Regions from separate parts of the Streptomyces sp. NPDC088252 genome, predicted to be linked through region 1. Evidence: predicted binding sites of a transcription regulator. Region 1 holds the regulator's gene; the other holds the start of a gene.

Region 1 (11,334 bases):
CCACCCGCCGCCCCTGCCCTGCCCCCGCCCGACCCTCGGCCCTCGGCCCTCGGCTCCCCGCAGTCCGCAGTCCGCTTCCGCCCCGACCGAGTCAACCGGCCGGGTCGGGCCCGCGCCACCGCAGGGGCCGGCCCGCGCTGCCTACGCTGTAGCCATGGCAGTCGACGTGACGAACCCCGATCCCGAGTACCTCGCGTTCTGGCGCGAGCACCACCTGTGCACCCTGACCACACTCCGTCCCGACGGCACGCCGCACGTGGCGCCGGTGGGCGTGACGTACGACCCCGAGGCCGGGCTGGCCCGGATCATCACCAGCAAGGGCAGGCGGAAGGTCGCCAACGTCCTGGCGGCGGGACCGGACGGCGCCCGGGTCGCGGTCTGCCAGGTCGACCGGCGCCGCTGGGCGACGCTGGAGGGCCGCGCGACGGTCCGCACGGAGCCGGAGGTGGTCGCCGACGCGGTACGCCGCTACGCGGAACGCTACGGGCGCACGCCGTCGCCCAACCCGGACCGCGTCGTCATGGAGATCGCCCTGGACCGGGCGCTCGGCAGGGCGTGAGGGAGACCGCGAGAACCCCCGGCAGCACAGGACTCCGGGCAGCACAACGGCGCCACCGTGTTCAGGTCACGATGGCGCCGTTGTGTGGGGGAGTGACTGAGCGACGTGTAACGACGGGGGATCGCTCAGGCACTGCGGGGGGTGGCGGAGATAGTCTCTGGCTCGAACAGCTGGTGGTCCCGCCGGTCGAGGTTGACGAAGATCATGTCGTACCGGATCGCGCAGCGGACGGGCTGCGGGGCTCCCCGCGGCTTGCGGAGGCACCGGTAGGCGCGTACTTCGTCGTCTTCTTCACGTGCGACAACGATGGGGTCGCCGAACAGAGTGACCATCAGCGAGTCGCCACAGCGGGGGATGGCCGTGACGAGATCGATGAAATGCCAGCCTGATCGGTAGGCCGTGGCCATCTCGCGCCGGAAGGTTCGGTCGTCCGGCGGGATGGTCATGCGCCCGATTGAGTCGGTTCGGACCAGGCGATGTCACCGGGCGCGGCCGCTGCCTCGATGTTCCACGCGATGTCACCCGGGGCGATCCAGGCGATGTCGTCCGGCGCGGAGGCCGGCGTGACCCAGGCGATGTCACCAGGCACAGAGGTCGGTGTGCCCCAGGCGATGTCACCAGGCGCGGGCGCCGCCTCGACGCTCCACGCGATGTCACCCGGCACGGCTGCCGCCTCGGCGTTCCACGCAATGTCGCCGGCACCCACTGCTCCAAGGCCCAAAGCCGCGACGAACGAGGCGGCAAGCACCGAGCGAAGCACTCGCTTATACATAGTCAGCTTCGTCCTCACTTGTGGATTCTTCTCCCCCGCACCTAAGACGATGTCTCACCTGGGCGCGCTAACACCACCGAGTCAATGCATCATGTTCTTGCATGTTCAGGAACCTGGGGGGTGAAGGTATGACCACAAGAGACACAAAACAGGCACATCCTCATGCGATCACCGAACTGTGCGACGCCGGAAAACACCTCTACGCCAGCGCACTTCGCTCCGGTCGCATCGCTCGCAGCGAAGTGGACTCCGCGCCCTGCCTGATGGACTTCACGCTCCTGCACCCGGACCCCGACGACTCCGACTGGCTCCGTCCGGTCCCGCCGTCCGCCGCCCTGGCGCAGCGCCTTCACCCCATAGAGCGCGAGATCCAGGAACGCCGACGGCACTCCGTCGAACTGGCCGAAGCATTCGAACCGTTCATGGACATCAGCGCCCAGGACCCGACGACGACCCACGCCATCACGGTGCTGGAGGGGGTCAACCGGATCAACGCGGCACTGGATCTCGCCACTGCCGAGTGCCGCACCGAAGTCCTCACCGTCCAACCCGGGGGCGGGCGGAGCGAGGACCGCCTCAGCGAGGCCCTGGAACGAGGCCTCTCGGTGGTGGACCGCGGTGTCAGCATCCGCACGCTCTACCAGCACACGGCCCGGCACAGCCCTGGAACCCTTGCCTACGCGGAACGTCTGGCCGAGGGCAAGGTCGAGATCCGGACCCTCGAAGAACTCATAGAGCGCCTCATCATCTTCGACCGGACGGTCGCCTTCATCCCGGCTCAGGACGACCGCCAAGTCGCCCTGGAACTGCGCCACCCCGGGCTGGTCGAGTATCTGGTGAAGGTATTCGAGCAGTTGTGGACCCGCGCGCAGCCACTCCTCGAAGAGATCAAGTACGAACAGGCGCCCAAGGGCATCAGCGGAGTCCAGCGCTCCATCGCCCAGCTCCTCGTCGAGGGAAACGTCGACGACTCCATCGCCCGTCGCCTCGGGATGAACGTACGCACCTGCCGCGCGCACATCGCCAAACTGAATGCCGCACTCGGCAGCGGCAGCCGCACCCAACTCGGTTACCTCATCGCGCAGTCGGGAATCCTGGACCACGACACGGATCGCGACGCACTCTGACGCCCTCCGTGAGTCGGGGGCGCGGACACGGGCGAGGCCCGCCACCCGTTCTCCACCGGGTGGCGGGCCTCGCGCGTCGTGCGGGTGCGTCGAGCCCGCTCAGTCCTTCGGCCGCTTCGGCCGCCAGACCACCAACGCGCTGGTCTGCTGCACGTCCTGATACGGCACCAGGTCGCGGCGGTACGAGGCATGCACCTGGGCCTCGCGCTGCTGCATGGCCACCGCCGCCCCGTCCACGGCCGCCGAGAGTTCGGCGACGCGCTGCTGGAGCGCCGCGACCTGGTTCTCCAGTTCGATGATGCGCTTGATGCCGGCGAGGTTGATGCCCTCGTCCTGCGACAGCTGCTGCACGGTACGCAACAGCTCGATGTCGCGGGCCGAGTAGCGCCTGCCACGCCCGGCCGTGCGGTCGGGGGAGACCAGACCGAGACGGTCGTACTGGCGCAGTGTCTGCGGATGGAGGCCCGAGAGCTGGGCCGCGATCGAGATCACGTACACCGGTGATTCATCGGTCAGTTCGTACGGATTGCGTCGTCGGCCGTCCACCTCAAGCTCCCTTCGCTGCCTGGAACAGCTCCGCCCGCGGGTCGTGGCCCGCGGTCGCCTTGCGGTAGGCCTCCAGTGCGTCCCTGGCCTCGGCGTTGAGGTCCCTGGGCACCGTCACCTCGACGGTGACCAGCAGGTCGCCCCTGGTGCCGTCCTTGCGTACGGCGCCCTTGCCGCGGGCGCGCATCGTGCGCCCGTTGGGGGTGCCGGCCGGCAGTTTCAGAGTGACCGGCGGACCGCCGAGCGTGGGCACCTTCACCTCGCCGCCGAGCGCCGCCTCCGTGAAGTCGACGGGCACGGTGACCGTGAGGTTGTCGCCCTTGCGGCCGAAGACCGGGTGGGCGTCGACATGGACCACGACGTACAGATCGCCGGCCGGTCCACCGCGCTCGCCCGGACCGCCCTTTCCGCGCAGCCGGATCCGCTGGCCGTCCGAGACGCCCGCCGGAATCCTGACCTGCATGGTCCGGGAGGACTTCGCCCGTCCGCTGCCCTTGCAGACGTCGCAGGGGTCCTGGGCGATGAGGCCCCGGCCCTTGCAGTCCACGCAGGGATCGGTGAGCGAGAAACCGCCGCCGGTGCCGCGCGACACCTGGCCGGTACCGAGACAGGTCGGGCAGACCCTGGGGGTGCCGTTCTTGTCACCGGTGCCGGAGCACGCCTTGCAGGGCGCCTGGCTGGACATCCGCAACGGGACCGTGGCCCCGTCGACCGCCTCGGTGAAGCTGAGCGTCACCTCGGACTCGATGTCCTGGCCGCGGCGCGGCTGCACCCGCGTCCCCGTGCCGCCCCGGTTGAAAAGGCCGCCGAAGACATCGCCCAGACCGCCGCCGCCGAAGCCACCGGCGCCGCCTCCCGAGCCCCCGCCCTGGGCCCCTCCGAAGAGGTCGCCCAGGTCGAAGTTGAAGTTGCCGCCGGCGCCCCCGGGTCCGGCCCTGAAGCCGCCGTTGCCGAAGAGGGCGCGCGCCTCGTCGTACTCCTTGCGCTTCTTGGTGTCACCGAGGATGTCGTTCGCCTCGGAGATCTCCTTGAAGCGCTCCTCCGCCTTGTCGTCGCCCTTGTTGGCGTCCGGGTGGAACTCGCGGGCGAGCTTCCGGTACGCCTTCTTGATCTCGGCGTCGGTGGCGTCCTTGGGGACGCCGAGGACCTTGTAGTAGTCCTTCTCGACGAAGTCCTTCGTGCTCATCGACGTCCCTCCTTCCGGACGATCGGCCATGCGACCGGCCCGGTGGGCGGTCGCATGGCCGGGCGGTGGGCCGCGAGGTGGTCAGACGGGATGTCAGACCTCCTCGGTGCCACCGCTCTCCTCGTCGGTTGCCTTCTCTTCCTTGGCTGCCGCACCCGGCTGGGGTTCGGCCACCGCCACCCGCGCGGGGCGGATGGTGCGTTCGCCGATCCGATACCCCGGCTGCAGGATCGCCACGCAGGTCGTCTCGGTGACATCCGGCGCGTACGAGTGCATCAGGGCTTCATGGATCGTCGGGTCGAAGGGCTCGCCCTCCTTGCCGAACTGCTGCAGGCCCAGCTTGGCGACGACCGTCTCCAGTGATTCGGCCACCGACTTGAACCCGCCCACGAGCTCGCCGTGATCGCGGGCCCGGCCGACGTCGTCGAGCACGGGCAGGAGCTCGGACAGGAGACCCGCTACGGCGATCTCCTTGACCGTGGCCCGGTCCCGCTCGACGCGGCGGCGGTAGTTCTGGTACTCGGCCTGGAGCCGCTGGAGGTCGCCCGTGCGCTCGCTGAGCGCGGTGCGGACCTGGTCCAGCTGGGCCGTCAGGCCGACTGTCTGTGCTGCGTCCCCGTCCGGGGACGCCTCCTCCTCCGGAGAGGAAGCGGCGTCCTTCGGCTCGGCTCCGCCGGGGGTGGCGCCGGAGGGGACGTCGGGCTTCTCCTCGAAGCCCGGAGTCTCCTCGGTCACACCGCACCGCCCTTCGCGTCCTTCTCGTCGTCCACGATCTCGGCGTCGACGACATCGTCGTCGGCCTTGGCCTGCTGGGCGCCCGGCTGCTGGTCGCCCTCGGCCTGGGCGTTGGCGTACATCGCCTGGCCCAGCTTCTGGGAGACGGCCGCGACCTTCTCGGTGGCCGTGCGGATCTCGGCGGTGTCGTCGCCCTTGAGCTTCTCCTTCAGCTCGGTGAGCGCGGTCTCCACCTCCGTCTTCACGTCACCGGGGACCTTGTCCTCGTTGTCCTTGAGGAACTTCTCCGTCTGGTAGACGAGCTGCTCGCCCTGGTTGCGCGACTCGGCGGCCTCGCGGCGGGCGTGGTCCTCCTCGGCGTACTTCTCGGCCTCTTCACGCATCCGGTTGACCTCGTCCTTGGGCAGCGAGGAGCCGCCGGTGACGGTCATCTTCTGCTCCTTGCCGGTGCCGAGGTCCTTGGCGGCGACGTGCATGATGCCGTTCGCGTCGATGTCGAACGCGACCTCGATCTGCGGGACGCCGCGCGGGGCGGGCGGCAGGCCGGTCAGCTCGAACATCCCGAGCTTCTTGTTGTACGCCGCGATCTCGCGCTCGCCCTGGTAGACCTGGATCTGCACGGACGGCTGGTTGTCCTCGGCCGTCGTGAAGATCTCGGAGCGCTTGGTCGGGATCGTGGTGTTGCGCTCGATGAGCTTCGTCATGATGCCGCCCTTGGTCTCGATGCCGAGGGACAGCGGGGTGACGTCGAGCAGCAGGACGTCCTTGACCTCGCCCTTGAGGACACCGGCCTGGAGCGAGGCACCGATGGCGACGACCTCGTCCGGGTTCACACCCTTGTTGGCCTCCTGGCCACCGGTCAGCTCCTTGACGAGCTCGGCGACGGCCGGCATGCGGGTCGAGCCACCGACGAGCACGACGTGGTCGATCTCGGAGAGCTGGATGCCCGCGTCCTTGACGACGTTGTGGAACGGGGTCTTGCACCGCTCCAGCAGGTCGGCGGTCAGCTGCTGGAACTGCGAGCGCGTGAGCTTCTCGTCCAGGTGCAGCGGGCCCTCGGCGGACGCCGTGATGTAGGGCAGGTTGATCGTGGTCTCCGTCGAGGACGAGAGCTCGATCTTCGCCTTCTCCGCGGCCTCGCGCAGACGCTGGAGAGCCATCTTGTCCTTGGACAGGTCCACGCCGTGGCCGTTGGCGAACTGCTTCACCAGGTAGTCGACGACGCGCTGGTCCCAGTCGTCACCACCGAGGTGGTTGTCACCGTTGGTGGCCTTCACCTCGACGACGCCGTCGCCGATCTCCAGCAGCGACACGTCGAACGTGCCGCCACCGAGGTCGAAGACGAGGATCGTCTGGTCGTCCTTGTCGAGCCCGTACGCCAGCGCGGCGGCGGTCGGCTCGTTGACGATGCGCAGGACGTTCAGGCCGGCGATCTCGCCGGCCTCCTTCGTCGCCTGACGCTCGGAGTCGTTGAAGTACGCGGGGACGGTGATGACCGCGTCGGTCACCTTCTCGCCCAGGTAGGACTCGGCGTCCCGCTTCAGCTTCTGCAGGATGAAGGCGCTCATCTGCTGCGGGTTGAAGCTCTTGCCGTCCAGGTCGATCTTCCAGTCAGTGCCCATGTGGCGCTTGACGGAGCGGATGGTCCTGTCGACGTTGGTCACCGCCTGGCGCTTGGCGACCTCGCCGACCAGCACCTCGCCGTTCTTCGCGAAGGCGACGACGGACGGCGTGGTCCTGGCGCCCTCTGCGTTGGTGATGACGGTGGGCTCGCCGCCTTCGAGAACGCTGACGACGGAGTTAGTCGTGCCCAGGTCGATGCCGACCGCACGTGCCATTTCAATTCCTCCAGCTTGACTACTTGAGTGGAACTGACTCAAGGATGCATGACGCCCGTCCCAGTGTCAACAGACTTGAGTCGAGTCGACTCAACTATCGTGCATGCACCTGACGCGCGGCGGATGATCCCGGACGACACCGGCTCCCTCGCGGGCCGGGAAACCCGCCCCCATCATCGCGTCGTGGGATCGTTCTGTCACAAATTGCCGTGAGCCACACAAAACCGGCACTCGATCCACCCCACCCCAGGCAGGCGCGAACGATGCAGAGACAGAGACAGGGCCGGCCGATGGACCGTTCCATGGGCCGCATCCCGGCACGCGCCGCGGCACGCCTGCCGGGCCACCTGTCCGACCGCGGGCCGGGCCGCATGTCGGCGTACCTGCGGGCCCACGCGACCGCCCGCACCCCGGCGGGCACGCCGGTTCTCCCGCCGGGCCTCCTGTCGGCCCTCTCGTCGGCCCGCATGCGCCTGCGACAGCAGGAGTGGCCGTCGGCCAAGCGCGTACTGGATCTGACCCTCGGCTCGATCCTGCTGACTCTCGCCGCCCCCCTGCTCGCCGCGGGCGCCCTCGCCCTCGCCGCACGACGCCCCTCCGGCGGGGTACTGACCCGCTCACCCCGGATCGGCCTGGGCGGTCACCTCTTCGTACTGCGCTCGCTGCGCACCCGCCGGCTGCGGCTGGACCTGCTCTCCCGGCTGCCGCACGTCGTAAGGGGAGAGCTGTCCCTGGTCGGCCCCGAACCCCTGACGCCGGACGAGGCCCGAGCCGGGACAGCCGGACCCGCCGGACCCGCCGAGGCCGCCGAGGCCACCGACTCCGCCGACCCCTGCGGACCCACAGCCACAACCACCGCCACCACGGAGCCCCCGGGAACCGTCACCGTCCCCGCCGCGAGAGACTGGCGGCAGGAACTGAGACCGGGCCTCACCGGCCTGGCACAGGTACGCTCCCGCTCCGGCATGCCGTGGGACGAACCCGCCCTGCTCGACCAGCACTACGCCGAGCACCACTGGGTGGGACTCGACCTCGCCATCCTGGCGAGAGCCGTACACACTCCGCTGCACCGGGCGGTCCGCGGACTCACCCGACGCGGCAAGGCACACCTGAGCGACACAGATCACCGCCGGTCCGGCTACAGCGCGGCGGAATAAGTGGATAGTGTCAGCACAGACTGATTAAGTTACTGCTTAGTAGTCCCAGTGTCCGCAGACGCTGGATCCCACCCTCGCAGGCCCGAGGAGCCCCCAAATGCAACTCGCCGCGATCATCGTGTCGCTGGTGCTGACTGTGGTCGGCGTTGCGCTCATCGCCCGAGCCGTCGCGCAGATCTACCGGTTCGTCACGCTCGGACAGCCGGTCCCGGCGGGCAGCCGCACCGACAACCCGAAGCAGCGCACGATCACCCTGGTCAAGGAGTTCCTCGGCCACACCCGGATGAACCGGTGGGGGATCGTCGGCTTCGCGCACTGGTTCGTCGCCATCGGCTTCCTGACGCTGCCGCCGACGCTGCTCCAGGCGTACGGGCAGCTCTTCAAGGCCGACTGGGTCCTGCCGATCATCGGCAACTGGCTGCCGTTCGAGATGTACACCGAGTTCATCGGCCTGATGACGACGGTCGGCATCCTCGTGCTGATCGCCATCCGGCTGCTGAACCTGCCCTCCCGGGCCGGCCGCAAGTCCCGCTTCACGGGTTCCAAGGCGTGGCAGGCGTACTTCGTCGAGTACGTCATCCTCATCATCGGCCTGGCGATCCTGACCCTGCGCGGCCTCGAGGGCGCGATCCACCACGTCGGGGGCTACGAGGCCGCGTACTTCATCTCGTACCCGCTGGTCCTCGCCTTCAAGGGCCTCGCGCTCGGCACGCTGCAGAACCTCATCTACTTCGTCGCGTTGATCAAGATCGGCACTTCGCTGATCTGGATGATCACCGTCTCGCTCAACACCAACATGGGTGTCGCCTGGCACCGCTTCCTCGGCTTCCCGAACATCTGGTTCAAACGGAACGCGGACGGCGCGGTCGCGCTCGGCGCCCTCCAGCCCATGACCTCCGGCGGCAAGGAGATCGACTTCGAGGACCCGGGCGAGGACGACGTCTTCGGTGTCTCCCAGGTCGAGCAGTTCTCCTGGAAGGGCATCCTCGACTTCTCCACGTGCACGGAGTGCGGTCGCTGCCAGTCGCAGTGCCCGGCCTGGAACACGGGCAAGCCGCTCTCCCCGAAGCTCCTGATCATGTCGCTGCGCGACCACGCGCACGCCAAGGCCCCGTATCTGCTGGCCGGCGGCGGCAAGGACATGGAGGGCAACGAGAAGGCGTCCGAGGAGCAGCTGAAGGACGTCCCGGCCGCGGCCCTGGCGGAGGCCGAGCGCCCGCTGATCGGCACGGTCGAGGAGAACGGCGTCATCGACCCGGACGTGCTGTGGTCCTGCACCACCTGCGGTGCGTGTGTGGAGCAGTGCCCGGTCGACATCGAGCACATCGACCACATCGTCGACATGCGCCGCTACCAGGTGATGATCGAGTCCGCGTTCCCGTCCGAGGCGGGCACCATGCTCAAGAACCTGGAGAAGAAGGGCAACCCCTGGGGGCTGGCCAAGAAGCAGCGCGTCGAGTGGACCAAGGAGGTCGACTTCGAGGTCCCGATCGTCGGCAAGGACGTCGAGGACCTGTCCGAGATCGACTACCTGTACTGGGTCGGCTGCGCGGGCGCGCTCGAAGACCGGGCCAAGAAGACCACGAAGGCCTTCGCGGAACTCCTCCACATCGCGGGCGTCAAGTTCGCGATCATGGGCGGCGACGAGAAGTGCACCGGTGACTCGGCCCGCCGCCTGGGCAACGAGCCGCTGTTCCAGCAGCTCGGCCAGGAGAACGTGGCCATGCTGAACATGGCGTTCGGCGAGGACGACGAGGACGACTCGACGAAGAAGGCGAAGGCCGCGAAGAAGATCGTCGCGACCTGCCCGCACTGCTTCAACACGATCGCCAACGAGTACCCGCAGCTCGGCGGCGAGTACGAGGTCATCCACCACACCCAGCTGCTCCAGCACCTCATCGACGAGGGCAGGCTGACCCCGGTGACCCCGGTCGAGGGCCTGATCACGTACCACGACCCCTGCTACCTGGGCCGTCACAACAAGATCTACACCCCGCCGCGCGAGATCATCGCGAAGGTCCCGGGCCTCAGGAACGAGGAGATGCACCGCCACAAGGAGCGCGGCTTCTGCTGCGGTGCCGGTGGTGCCCGGATGTGGATGGAGGAGCGGATCGGCAAGCGCATCAACAACGAGCGCGTCGACGAGGCCCTGTCCCTGAACCCCGACATCGTCTCCACCGCCTGCCCGTTCTGCCTGGTCATGCTGACCGACTCGGTCAACGGCAAGAAGAACGACGGCAAGGCGAAGGAGTCGGTCCAGGTGGTCGACGTGTCGCAGCTGCTGCTGGACTCCGTGAAGACTCCGGCCGACCCGGCCGGCGAGACGGAGTCGGCGGACGCACCGGAGCCGGAGCCGGTGAAGTAGCTCGGGCTGTCGTGCGACAGAAGCGGCCGGACCTGCCTCGGGGGCAGGACCGGCCGCTTCTGTCTTGCGTACCGCGTCGCACGTGGGGCAGCCCCCAGGGTTCCCCTAGGGGATGTCACAGCTCGGCCGCAATGGCGGGCAGGTTCCCCGGGCCCTCTCACCGCACCCACGCGGACCGGGTACGTTCGATGACGTGGCTGGATTCAGGATCGGACGCGGCCGGGACAACCGCACCCCGCAACAAGGGCAACAGCAACCGCGGCAGCAGCCGTACGGCACACAGGCACCACCGCCGTACGGGCAGCAGCCCTGGCCGCCGACGGGAGGCGACGGCGCCCCGCCCCCGTACGACAACGGTGGACGCCACGGCGGCCACAACGGCGGCTACGGGAACGGCAACGGCTACAACGGTGGCGGCCACGGGGAGCCGGAGTACTTCGGCGACCCGTACCAACAGCCCCACCACCCCCACGGGTCCCCCCGGCAGGGCGACCCGTACGCCAACTCCCCCGGCCACACCCAGGCGTTCAGCATCGGTGAGGACCCGTACGGCGACGCCAACACCTACCGTGCCGGCCAGGCCCCCGCCCAGCCCGCAGGCCCGCGACTGCCGTGGAAGGACCTGCTGAGCGGCATCGTGCTGCGCCCGGGACCGACGTTCTGGCAGATGCGCGACTACCCGGTCTGGGGCCCGGCGCTCATCGTCACGTTCCTGTACGGCCTGCTCGCCCTCTTCGGCTTCGACCAGGCCCGGGACGACGCGATCCACGCGACGATCTCCACCGCGGTCCCCTACGTCGTCATCACGGGCATCGGCTTCGTCATCGGCGGTCTGGTCCTCGGCGCGGTCACGCACACCCTGGCCCGCCAGCTCGGGGGCGACGGCTCCTGGCAGCCGACCGTGGGCCTCTCCATGCTGATCATGTCGATCACGGACGCGCCCCGCCTGATATTCGCCCTCTTCCTCGGGGGCGAGAACTCCCTGGTCCAGATCCTCGGCTGGATCACCTGGCTGGCCTCGGCCGCGCTCTTCACCTCGATGGTGAGCA
Region 2 (11,334 bases), on a different contig from region 1:
GTGCACGTCAACACCCCTCATAAGCTTTCCTGCCGCTGAAAGTTTCTTTCGCCGCTGGTCATCGCCGCAGCTTGGCCAGTATTTCGCAGGCGTAGACCAACGGCGGCGCCCAGGCCCTCTTCCGCAGCACAGGTCTACGTGCGTAGCGTCATGTATGGCATGTCCACACCATGGCATGCCGACAGGGGTGCGCCCGGCGCCCCCCTGGGATCAGCGCGTCCCCCCCACCAAGGCCTCGGAGGCACTCACATGCCCGTGCTCAGATCCGGATCCGGAACGTCCCGCCGCTCGCGCTTCGCGGCGGCCGGAACCCTGCTCGCAGCCCTTTCCCTCCTCCTCACCCTGCCCGGCGCGGCGAGCGCCGCGGGCACCCACGACTCCGCCGTCGCGGCCAAGAAGCCCGCACGGGGCACGGCCACGATGGGCATGGGCGTCGCCGCCCACGACGGCCAGGGCGGACTGCCGCGCAACACCCTCGCCGCCCAGACCGAAGGCGTGGACGTCGCCAGCTACCAGGGCAACGTCGACTGGCCGACCCTCTGGAACAGCGGCGTGAAGTGGGCCTACACCAAGGCCACCGAAGGCACTTACTACACGAACCCGTACTTCGCCCAGCAGTACAACGGCTCGTACAACGTCGGCATGATCCGGGGCTCGTACCACTTCGCCACCCCGAACACCACGAGCGGCGCCGTCCAGGCCAACTACTTCGTGGACCACGGGGGCGGCTGGTCCAAGGACGGCAAGACCCTGCCGGGCGCGCTCGACATCGAGTGGAACCCGTACGGCGCCCAGTGCTACGGCCTGAGCCAGGCCGCCATGGTGTCCTGGATCCGTGACTTCGTGAACACCTACAAGGCGCGCACCGGACGCGACGCGGTCATTTACACCGCGACCAGCTGGTGGCAGACCTGCACCGGGAACAACGCGAGCTTCGGCGCCACCAACCCGCTGTGGGTGGCCCGGTACAACAGCACGGTCGGCGAACTCCCGGCCGGCTGGGGCTACTACACGATGTGGCAGTACACCTCGTCCGGCCCGTACGTCGGCGACCACAGCCACTTCAACGGCGCGCTCGACCGCGTACAGGCCCTCGCCAACGGCTGAGCCGGCCGGCCGCTGCCGCGCGGCACACCGCTTCGCACGACCGAGCCCCCGGTGACCCACCCAATCACCGGGGGCTCCACCCTGTTCGCACCCATGACCGGGCCATTCGGCCCCCGAGCGGGCGCCGGGCACCCCTATGAATCCGGTGTATACGCCGTGTGTATAGTCCTTCTCCGCCGCACATCGTGCGACCTGTTCAGCCACGGAGGAGTGACCCGCCTTGCCCATGAAGACGAAGTCGATCGGTGCGGGGTTGGCCGCTGCCCTTGTGACGGCGCTCACCCTGATGCTCAGCGGCTGCTCCATGCAGACCACCGCACCGGCCTCGGCGCGTGGCGACGCGGGTTCCGACGCCAAGGGCTCCTTCGGCCCGGTGGACTGCCGCAAGGCCAAGTGCATAGCGCTGACCTTCGATGCGGGACCGGGCGAGGACACCCCGCACCTGCTGGACGTCCTCAAGGAGAAGAAGGTGCACGCGACCTTCTTCCTGCTGGGCAAGAACCACGTCAAGAAGCACCCCGACACCGTGCGCAGGCTCGCGGCCGAGGGGCACGAGGTGGCCAACCACACCTGGTCCCACGAGATCCTGACGGACAAGAAGCCCGCCGAGATACGCGCCGAGCTGGAGAAGACACAGGACGCGATAGCGGAGATCACCGGCAAGAAGCCGCGGCTGATGCGCCCGCCGCAGGGCCGTACCGACGACACCGTCTCGGGGATCAGCAAGGACCTGGGGCTCTCCCAGATCCTGTGGAGCGCCACTGCCAAGGACTACTCCACCACCGACTCGGCGCTGATCAAGAAGCGCATCCTGGACCAGGCGAGCAAGGACGGCATCATCCTGCTGCACGACATCTACAAGGGGACGGTGCCCGCGGTGCCCGGCATCATCGACGCGCTGAAGAAGCAGGGCTACACCTTTGTCACCGTCCCGCAGCTGATGGCGCCCGCCGAGCCCGTCCCGGGGACGATCTACCGCCCCTGAGAGCCTGTCGGCCGACGGGGCCCACCAGCCGCACCCGCGCCGACGCCCATACCGGCGTGCGCCGCGGGGGAAGTCGCCGGCCGTCGGGCCTTCGGTGCGCCGCTCGCCGTGCGGCCTCCGCGGGCCGACCCGCCGGCACACGCGGAACGGCCCGCCCACCCGTTGCCGGGGAGGCGGGCCGTCCGTACCGGTCGCGCACGTGGTGCCACGTCCGTCACGCCGTGGCGGCTACGCCGCGGCCGGGATCCTCTCCTCGGGCCTGACCGCGGAGGCCGGCGCGAGGGCGATCTCCAGCACCTGGCGGACGTCCGTCACCGGGTGGACCTCCAGGGTGTCCAGGACCTCGGCCGGAACATCGTCCAGGTCGGCCTCGTTCCGCTTCGGGATCACCACGGTGGTGATCCCGGCCCGGTGCGCGGCCAGCAGCTTCTGCTTCAGGCCGCCGATCGGCAGCACCCGTCCGGTCAGCGAGACCTCACCGGTCATCGCCACATCCGTGCGGACCAGCCGTCCGGAGAGCAGCGAGGCCAGTGCGGTCGTCATCGTGATACCGGCGCTCGGGCCGTCCTTGGGGACCGCGCCCGCGGGGAAGTGGATGTGCACGCCGCGGTCCTTCAGGTCCGCGACCGGCAGTTCCAGTTCCGCGCCGTGCGACCGCAGGAAGCTCAGCGCGATCTGCGCGGACTCCTTCATCACGTCGCCGAGCTGACCGGTCAGGGTCAGTCCGGAAGCCCCGGTCTCCGGGTCGGCCAACGACGCCTCCACGAACAGCACGTCGCCGCCCGCTCCGGTCACCGCGAGCCCGGTGGCCACGCCCGGCACCGAGGTCCGGCGCTCGGCCGGGTCCTGGGCGGACTCGGGGACGTGGTGCGGCCGTCCGATCAGGCCGCGCAGATCCGCTTCGGCGACCGTGAACGGAAGCTCCCGCTCGCCCAGTTCGTGCTGGGCCGCGACCTTGCGGAGCAGCCGGGCGACGGCCCGCTCCAGGTTCCGTACGCCCGCTTCACGGGTGTACTCGCCGGCCAGCTTGCGCAGCGCGGACTCGTCGAGCGTCACCTCGCCCTTCTCCAGACCGGCCCGCTCCAGCTGGCGCGGGAGCAGGTGGTCGCGGGCGATGACGACCTTCTCGTCCTCGGTGTAGCCGTCGAGCCGAACCAGTTCCATCCGGTCCAGCAGGGCTTCCGGGATGGCTTCGAGCACATTGGCGGTGGCCAGGAACACGACGTCGCTGAGGTCGAGTTCGACCTCCAGGTAATGGTCGCGGAAGGTGTGGTTCTGGGCCGGGTCGAGGACTTCGAGGAGGGCGGCGGCCGGGTCGCCCCGGAAGTCCGAGCCGACCTTGTCGATCTCGTCGAGCAGGACGACCGGGTTCATCGAACCGGCCTCCTTGACGGCCCGCACGATACGCCCCGGCAGGGCGCCGACGTAGGTACGCCGGTGGCCGCGGATCTCCGCCTCGTCCCGCACACCGCCGAGCGCGACGCGGACGAACTTGCGTCCCATGGCGTGCGCGACGGACTCGCCGAGCGAGGTCTTGCCCACGCCCGGAGGACCCACCAACGCCAGCACGGCACCGCCGCGCCGCCCGCCGACGACGCCGAGGCCGCGGTCGGAACGCCGCTTGCGGACCGCCAGGTACTCGGTGATCCGCTCCTTCACGTCCTGCAGGCCCGCGTGCTCGGCGTCGAGGATCTCCTGGGCGCCCCGGATGTCGTACGCGTCCTCGGTCCGTTCCGTCCAGGGCAGTTCGAGGACGGTGTCGAGCCAGGTCCTGATCCAGGAGCCCTCGGGGCTCTGGTCGGACGAACGTTCCAGCTTGTCGACCTCCTTCAGCGCCGCCTCGCGGACGTGCTCGGGAAGATCGGCGGCCTCGACGCGCGCCCGGTAGTCGTCGGACTCGTCCCCCGGATCCCCGTTGAGCTCGGAGAGCTCCTTGCGTACGGCTTCGAGCTGGCGCCGCAGCAGGAATTCGCGCTGCTGCTTGTCGACGCCCTCCTGGACGTCCTTGGCGATGGACTCGGCGACGTCCTGCTCGGCGAGGTGCTCGCCCAGCCACTGGATGGCGAGCTTCAACCGGGCGACCGCGTCCACGGTCTCCAGGAGCTGCACCTTCTGGGCAGTGGTGAGGAAGGGTGAGTATCCGGAATTGTCGGCGAGCGCGGAGATGTCCTCGATCTGCTGGACCCGGTCCACGACCTGCCAGGCCCCGCGCTTCTTCAGCCAGCTGGTGGCGAGTGCCTTGTACTCCTTGACCAGCTCGGCCGCGGCTCCGGGGAGCGGGTCGGGGACGACCGCGTCGACCCGGGTCCCCTCCACCCAGAGCGCGGCCCCCGGCCCGCTGGTCCCGGCCCCGATCCGTACCCGGCCACGGCCGCGGATGAGCGCGCCCGGATCTCCGTCCGAAAGCCGTCCGACCTGCTCGACGGTGCCGATGACGCCGGTGCCGGTGTACGTCCCGTCGATCCGCGGCACCAGAAGCACCTCGGGCTTGCCGCCGCCCTCGCGGGCCGCGGCCTGCGCGGCCTCCACGGCGGCGCGCACATCGGCGTCGGACAGGTCCAGAGGCACCACCATCCCGGGCAGCACGACTTCGTCGTCGAGCGGCAGCACAGGCAGGGCGAGCGGAGTGACCGCATTGGACTCGGTAGCCATGATCTCCCCTTCAGCAGTCAAGTTGAGCTATGAAGACTCAATGCTCCTGAGCCGCCCATTGTTCCCCGGGGCACGTTCGCTGTGAGCGATCACCGAGAGGCACTCGCCGCGCACGGATCGGGCGGGCCCGTCCCGGTCGCGGGCCTGTACATGGTGAACCTCGCGGCCCTCCGCTTCAGTCCCATGGGAGGTCGTCGATTGCCCCGTCGGCGCTCCGGCCGGGCCGCCTGCAGATGCGGGTGGCCGCGCACACGGGCCGCACGCCCTGCGCCGATCCGGCCGTCCTGGCGATACTCATCGACGATCCGGCGCCCTGGCCGGCAGCCGAATACCTCGCGGCGCACGGTGAGAAGGCCCCGCGCCCCCGATCACCACGCCCCTGGCCGCGACGACCCGGCGCAGCAGCGGCCAGCAGGCCACACCCAGCAGCAGCGCCAGCGGATGCCCCCAGTCGGTGAGGGGGCTGCTCAGCTCGAACAGATCCTGCAGCAGCATCGCGCCGACGCCGCCGAGCACCACCACCCGCAGCCACGGCACGAGCAGCCCGGCGAGGGCGCCCACGCTCGCCATCAGCCCGAAGCTGATGCCGTAGTCGAGCCGGTGCAGCGAGGACTCCGGCAGGTGACCGGCCACCACGGACAGCCCGACCGGGATCTCCGTGGCAAGCGTCGCCACGACATGGCCGAGCAGGAACACCCCGGCGGTGCGCCACCCCCCGATGCGACGCTCCAGGGCGGTCAGCACGAGAGCGAAGCCGATGACGTACGGCGAGGTGAGCCCGCCGACGACCCAGAGGGCGCTGGCGGCCAGGACGAGCAGCGGGGTCTCGCCGAGATGCGCGACATCCGTGCTCGACGCGCGCAGGAACGCGAAGACGGTGTCCTGGTCGGCGAACTCCATGAAGAGGGACGTACCGACGAGCACCAGCAGATAGCCGAAGGTGAACGGGGTGCCGGTGGGTGTCGGCAGCAGCCGCAGCCGACGGCGCGCCTTGCGCGCCTCGCGGGCCTCGCGGGCCTTGCGCGCATCGCGGGCCTTCGGGGCCTGCCGGGCCGGAGGAGGGGCGCCCTCTCCCTTGCGGCGCTGACGCGGTATGGCGTCGAGCGGTAGCGCCTCGTGGTGTTCCTCGCCAGCCGCTCTGTCCGTACCCTGATGCACCGCGCGAGGCCCCTTCCCGTACAAGCCCCCCAGAACAACGTCCTACCCTCCGCGATCGTCCCCCACGTCGTCCATGGCGTGAGCCACATGAGGTGGCCGAAAACGGGCCATCCCTTCGCGCCGGGTGCCGGCCACACCATTCTTCCGTCCTCTTATATGCGCTTACGCTCCCCGAGGGACACGTTCCTCGACGGCGCGCCCCCGAGTCCCGGAGCGGCGCCCCACCGGCGCCGTCCCGGAGCGGCGCCCCACCGGCGCACCCCTCGGCAATACGCTGGCCGCCGACCGCGTCGACCGGACAGGATGGCGGGGACCGTGTCCGCCACGCACCGGAGATCCGCACCATGCCCGACATCCACGGCCCCGACGCCCTCGCCCCTGTCACACTCGACCGCCGTGAAGGCCCGTACGGCGAGGTCGTGCTGCGGGAGCGGGGCGACGACTTCGAGATCATCGCCAACGGGTGCTTCCTGATGGACACCTCGGACGGGCGTTCCGAGCGGCTGCTGATCGATGCGGCGCTGGCCGCTCTGCCCGCCGGGCGGACGGCCCCGTCGGTACTCATCGGGGGTCTCGGGGTCGGCTTCTCTCTCGTCCGGGCCGCCGACGAGCCGCGGTGGGGGCGGATCGCCGTCGTCGAGCGGGAGCAGGCGATCGTGGACTGGCACCGGGAGGGACCGCTGGCCGCGATCTCCGGGGCGGCGCTCGCCGATCCGCGGACCGCGATCCTGACGACGGATCTCGTCTCGTACCTGCACACGACTACGGACCGTTATGACGCCCTGTGCCTGGACATCGACAACGGGCCCGACTGGACCGTCACCGAGGACAACACCAGCCTGTACTCCCCCGCCGGCCTGGCGGACTGCCGGGAGCGGCTGACACCCGGCGGCGTTCTCGCAGTGTGGTCCGCACAACCGTCCGCCGAGTTCGAACAGGCCTTGCGGAATGCCGGATTCAGTGGGGTAAGAACCGAAGAGGTCAGCGTTGCCCGAGGTGTTCCGGACGTGGTTCATCTCGCACTTCGGACAGACCGATGACGCCCACCGGGTGTCCGCGCCCCCCGGACGCCCGGGGCCAAGCGCCACAAGGCCGACACTCCGCCACTTTCATTGCACCGAAGCCGTTACACCCTGCGTAGCCGAGAGCGGTCCGCTGCCTTTACGCTGCTGACCGGTGACGGGATCACCCATGACATCCACAAGCGAAGACCGCGCGTCCGGGGGAATGGCCCCCGTGAGGGCGGGCAGGGGCGGGGCGATGGAACAGACACACACCACCCACAACGGTGTCGCGGCCACCCCGGGCGCGCAGCGCCGGGTGCTGGTGGTCGAGGACGACGCCACGATCGTCGATGCCATTTCCGCCCGGCTGCGGGCCGAGGGCTTTCTGGTGCAGACCGCACTCGACGGGCCCGCGGCCGTGGATGCGGCCGAGGCGTGGCAGCCCGATCTGATGGTGCTCGACATCATGCTCCCCGGCTTCGACGGACTGGAGGTCTGCCGTCGCGTGCAGGCCCAGCGGCCGGTGCCGGTGCTGATGCTGACCGCCAGGGACGACGAGACCGACATGCTGGTCGGCCTCGGGGTCGGCGCCGACGACTACATGACCAAGCCGTTCTCGATGCGTGAGCTGGCGGCCCGGGTGCACGTCCTGCTGCGCCGGGTCGAGCGCGCGGCGCTGGCCGCGGTCACACCGCGCAGCGGCATACTGCGCCTCGGCGAGCTGGAGATCGATCACGCGCAGCGCCGGGTCCGGGTGCGCGCCGACGACGTCCATCTCACGCCGACCGAGTTCGACCTGCTGGTCTGCCTGGCCAACACACCGCGCGCGGTGCTCTCCCGGGAGCAACTGCTGGCCGAGGTCTGGGACTGGGCGGACGCCTCCGGCACCCGTACGGTCGACAGCCACATCAAGGCGCTGCGCCGGAAGATCGGTGCGGAGCGGATCCGTACCGTGCACGGTGTCGGCTACGCCCTGGAGACCCCTGCGCCATGACCCGGCCCGGTTCCGGACTGCGTCCCTTCTCGGTCAAGGCCAAGCTGGGCACGCTCGTGGTGGTGTCGGTGTTCATCACCACCGGGCTGCTGATGGTGGCCCTGCGCACCAGGACCGAGCTGCGCTTCATCACGGTGTTCTCGGTGATCGCGACCCTGCTGATCACCCAGTTCGTGGCGCACGGCCTCACCGCACCGCTGGACGAGATGACGACCGTGGCCCGGTCCATCTCGCACGGCGACTACACCAGACGGGTGAGCGGCGCCGACCGGCGTGACGAACTCGGCGACCTGGCCCAGACGATCAACCGCATGGCGGACGACCTGGAGGCCGTGGACCGGCACCGCAAGGAGCTGGTGGCCAATGTGTCGCACGAGCTTCGGACGCCCATCGCGGCGCTGAGAGCCGTACTGGAGAACGTCGTGGACGGGGTGTCCTCGGCCGATCCCGAGACGATGCGCACGGCGCTGAAACAGACCGAGCGGCTCGGCAGGCTGGTGGAGACACTGCTGGACCTGTCCCGCCTGGACAACGGGGTGGTCACGCTGAAGGCCCGCCGCTTCGAGGTGTGGCCGTATCTGTCGGGTGTGCTGAAGGAGGCGAATCTCGCCGCCTCGCACCGCCGGCTGCCCTCCGGCTCAGGGAACCACACCCGCACGGACGTGCATCTGCATCTGGACGTGTCGCCGCCCGAGCTGACCGCGCACGCGGACGCGGAACGGCTGCACCAGGTGGTGGCCAATCTGGTCGACAACGCTGTCAAGCACAGCCCGCCGCACGGCCGGGTCACGGTGCTGGCCCGGCGGGGCGCCGGGCCGGAGTCCCTGGCGCTGGAGGTGGTCGACGAGGGTCCGGGCATCCCGGAGTCCGAGCGGCACCGGGTCTTCGAGCGTTTCAACCGCGGCGAGGTGCCGTCCCCGCACGGTCCCGGCAGCGACGGCGGTACGGGTCTTGGCCTGGCGATCGCCCGCTGGGCGGTGGATCTGCACGGCGGGCGGATCGGTGTGGCCGAATCCGCTCGCGGGTGCCGCATCCAGGTCACTCTTCCGGGGATCCCGCAACCGCGAGGTTGACATAGGGTTCGAACCGGAAGGGCACGTTCTACGTGTTCTCTTCCATGGGTACGGTCCAAGGGGTCGTAGCCGCGGCCCCGCGTACCCGGAGTGAGGCGGAACCATGCTTGTTTCCCGCCATTTCCTGCGCCGAAACCCGCCTTCCGATGTGACTTGCGCGACGAAGGGCGGCCCGGCCTGCATGGAACGGCTGGGGAGGCGTAGCCTTGATTTCCGCTGTCCATCACCTTGTGAAGCGGAAGAGGGCGGTTGCCGCCGTGTCGTCTCAGTCCCCCAGTAACTCGAGCATCTCGACCGACCAAGCCGGCCCGGGTACCGACCCGGCCGCGGCTTTCGGCCCCAATGAGTGGCTCGTCGACGAGATCTACCAGCAGTACCTCCAGGATCCCAACTCGGTCGATCGCGCCTGGTGGGACTTCTTCGCCGACTACAAGCCGGGTACGTCCGGCACGGCGGACAAGCCCGTTCCCGGCGCCGCAGCCGCGGGGGCTGCGGTGACCCCGGCCGCCGCCGCACCGGCAGCCGCGCCCCAGGCCACCCCGGCGCAGGTCCCGGCTCCGGCCACGAAGGCCACCGCACCCGCGGCCCCGGCGCCCGCACAGGCCGCTCCCGCCGCCGCTGCTCCGGCAGCCCCGGCGAAGGCCGCGCCGGCCCCGGCCGCGAAGGCTGCCGAGACCCCGGCCAAGCCCGCGGCGGCACCGGCCACCGAGGCCCCGGCCGGCCCCGAGTACGTGACGCTGCGCGGCCCGTCGGCCGCCGTCGCGAAGAACATGAACGCCTCGCTGGAGCTGCCGACGGCCACGTCCGTCCGCGCCGTTCCGGTGAAGCTGCTCTTCGACAACCGCATCGTCATCAACAACCACCTCAAGCGCGCCCGGGGCGGGAAGATCTCCTTCACGCACCTCATCGGGTACGCGATGGTGCAGGCCCTCAAGGCCATGCCGACGATGAACCACTCCTTCGCGCTGAAGGACGGCAAGCCGACCCTGGTCAAGCCGGAGCACGTCAACCTCGGTCTGGCCATCGACCTGGTGAAGCCGAACGGCGACCGCCAGCTGGTCGTCGCGGCCATCAAGAAGGCCGAGACGCTCAACTTCTTCGAGTTCTGGCAGGCGTACGAGGACATCGTCCGCCGCGCCCGCAACGGCAAGCTCGGCATGGACGACTTCACCGGCGTCACCGCCTCGCTGACCAACCCCGGCGGCATCGGCACCGTGCACTCGGTGCCCCGCCTGATGCCCGGACAGGGCCTCATCATGGGCGTCGGCGCGATGGACTACCCGGCCGAGTTCCAGGGCACCTCCCAGGACACCCTGAACAAGCTGGGCATCTCCAAGGTCATGACGCTGACCTCGACGTACGACCACCGGGTGATCCAGGGCGCCGCCTCCGGCGAGTTCCTGCGGATCGTCGCCCAGCTCCTGCTCGGCGAGAACGAGTTCTACGACGAGATCTTCAAGTCGCTGCGCATCCCGTACGAGCCGGTCCGCTGGCTCACGGACATCGACGCCTCGCACGACAACGACGTGACCAAGGCCGCGCGGGTCTTCGAGCTGATCCACTCCTACCGGGTCCGCGGCCATGTCATGGCCGACACCGACCCGTTGGAGTACCGCCAGCGCAAGCACCCCGACCTGGACATCACCGAGCACGGCCTGACCCTGTGGGACCTGGAGCGGGACTTCGCGGTCGGCGGTTTCGCCGGCAAGTCGATGATGAAGCTCCGCGACATCCTCGGTGTGCTGCGTGAGTCGTACTGCCGCACCACCGGCATCGAGTTCATGCACATCCAGGACCCGAAGCAGCGCAAGTGGCTCCAGGACCGGGTGGAGCGCCCGCGCGCCCAGCAGCCCGAGCGCGAGGAGCAGCTGCGCATCCTGCGCCGCCTCAACGCCGCCGAGGCGTTCGAGACGTTCCTGCAGACCAAGTACGTCGGCCAGAAGCGGTTCTCGCTGGAGGGCGGCGAGTCCGTCATCCCGCTGCTCGACGCGGTCATCGACTCCGCGGCGGAGGCCCGCCTCGACGAGGTCGTCATCGGCATGGCCCACCGCGGCCGGCTGAACGTGCTGGCGAACATCGTCGGCAAGTCGTACGCGCAGATCTTCCGCGAGTTCGAGGGGAACCTCGACCCCCGGTCGATGCACGGCTCCGGCGACGTGAAGTACCACCTGGGCGCCGAGGGCACCTTCACCGGTCTGGACGGCGAGCAGATCAAGGTCTCGCTGGCCGCCAACCCCTCGCACCTGGAGGCGGTCGACCCGGTCCTGGAGGGCATCGCCCGCGCCAAGCAGGACATCATCAACAAGGGCGGCACGGACTTCACGGTCCTGCCGGTCGCGCTCCACGGCGACGCGGCCTTCG

The links. Region 1 encodes HspR, which represses chaperone genes until heat shock. Its sites were predicted from a motif close to TTGAGNNNNNNNNNCTCAA; they were not measured.
Region 2: a site for HspR is predicted at 4,767-4,785, ahead of lon (endopeptidase La). Genes of this name have one in related genera too.

The regions. Positions count from the first base shown of each region.
Region 1 covers NZ_JBIURS010000002.1:299,819-311,152, forward strand. The annotation lists gene ACIOHC_RS05100 (TIGR03618 family F420-dependent PPOX class oxidoreductase) at 155-559, shown strand; gene ACIOHC_RS05105 ((2Fe-2S)-binding protein) at 685-1,005, opposite strand; gene ACIOHC_RS05110 (5'-nucleotidase) at 1,002-1,349, opposite strand; gene ACIOHC_RS05115 (helix-turn-helix transcriptional regulator) at 1,433-2,458, shown strand; gene ACIOHC_RS05120 (heat shock protein transcriptional repressor HspR) at 2,558-3,004, opposite strand; gene dnaJ (molecular chaperone DnaJ) at 3,006-4,190, opposite strand; gene grpE (nucleotide exchange factor GrpE) at 4,284-4,925, opposite strand; gene dnaK (molecular chaperone DnaK) at 4,922-6,763, opposite strand; gene ACIOHC_RS05140 (sugar transferase) at 7,231-7,920, shown strand; gene ACIOHC_RS05145 ((Fe-S)-binding protein) at 8,018-10,285, shown strand; gene ACIOHC_RS05150 (Yip1 family protein) at 10,479-11,334, shown strand, end outside.
Region 2 covers NZ_JBIURS010000010.1:43,427-54,760, reverse strand. The annotation lists gene ACIOHC_RS21580 (MarR family winged helix-turn-helix transcriptional regulator) at 1-21, opposite strand, end outside; gene ACIOHC_RS21575 (lysozyme) at 250-1,107, shown strand; gene ACIOHC_RS21570 (polysaccharide deacetylase family protein) at 1,334-2,092, shown strand; gene lon (endopeptidase La) at 2,321-4,744, opposite strand; gene ACIOHC_RS21560 (rhomboid-like protein) at 5,039-5,902, opposite strand; gene ACIOHC_RS21555 (spermidine synthase) at 6,247-6,942, shown strand; gene ACIOHC_RS21550 (response regulator transcription factor) at 7,163-7,900, shown strand; gene ACIOHC_RS21545 (HAMP domain-containing sensor histidine kinase) at 7,897-8,973, shown strand; gene ACIOHC_RS21540 (multifunctional oxoglutarate decarboxylase/oxoglutarate dehydrogenase thiamine pyrophosphate-binding subunit/dihydrolipoyllysine-residue succinyltransferase subunit) at 9,231-11,334, shown strand, end outside.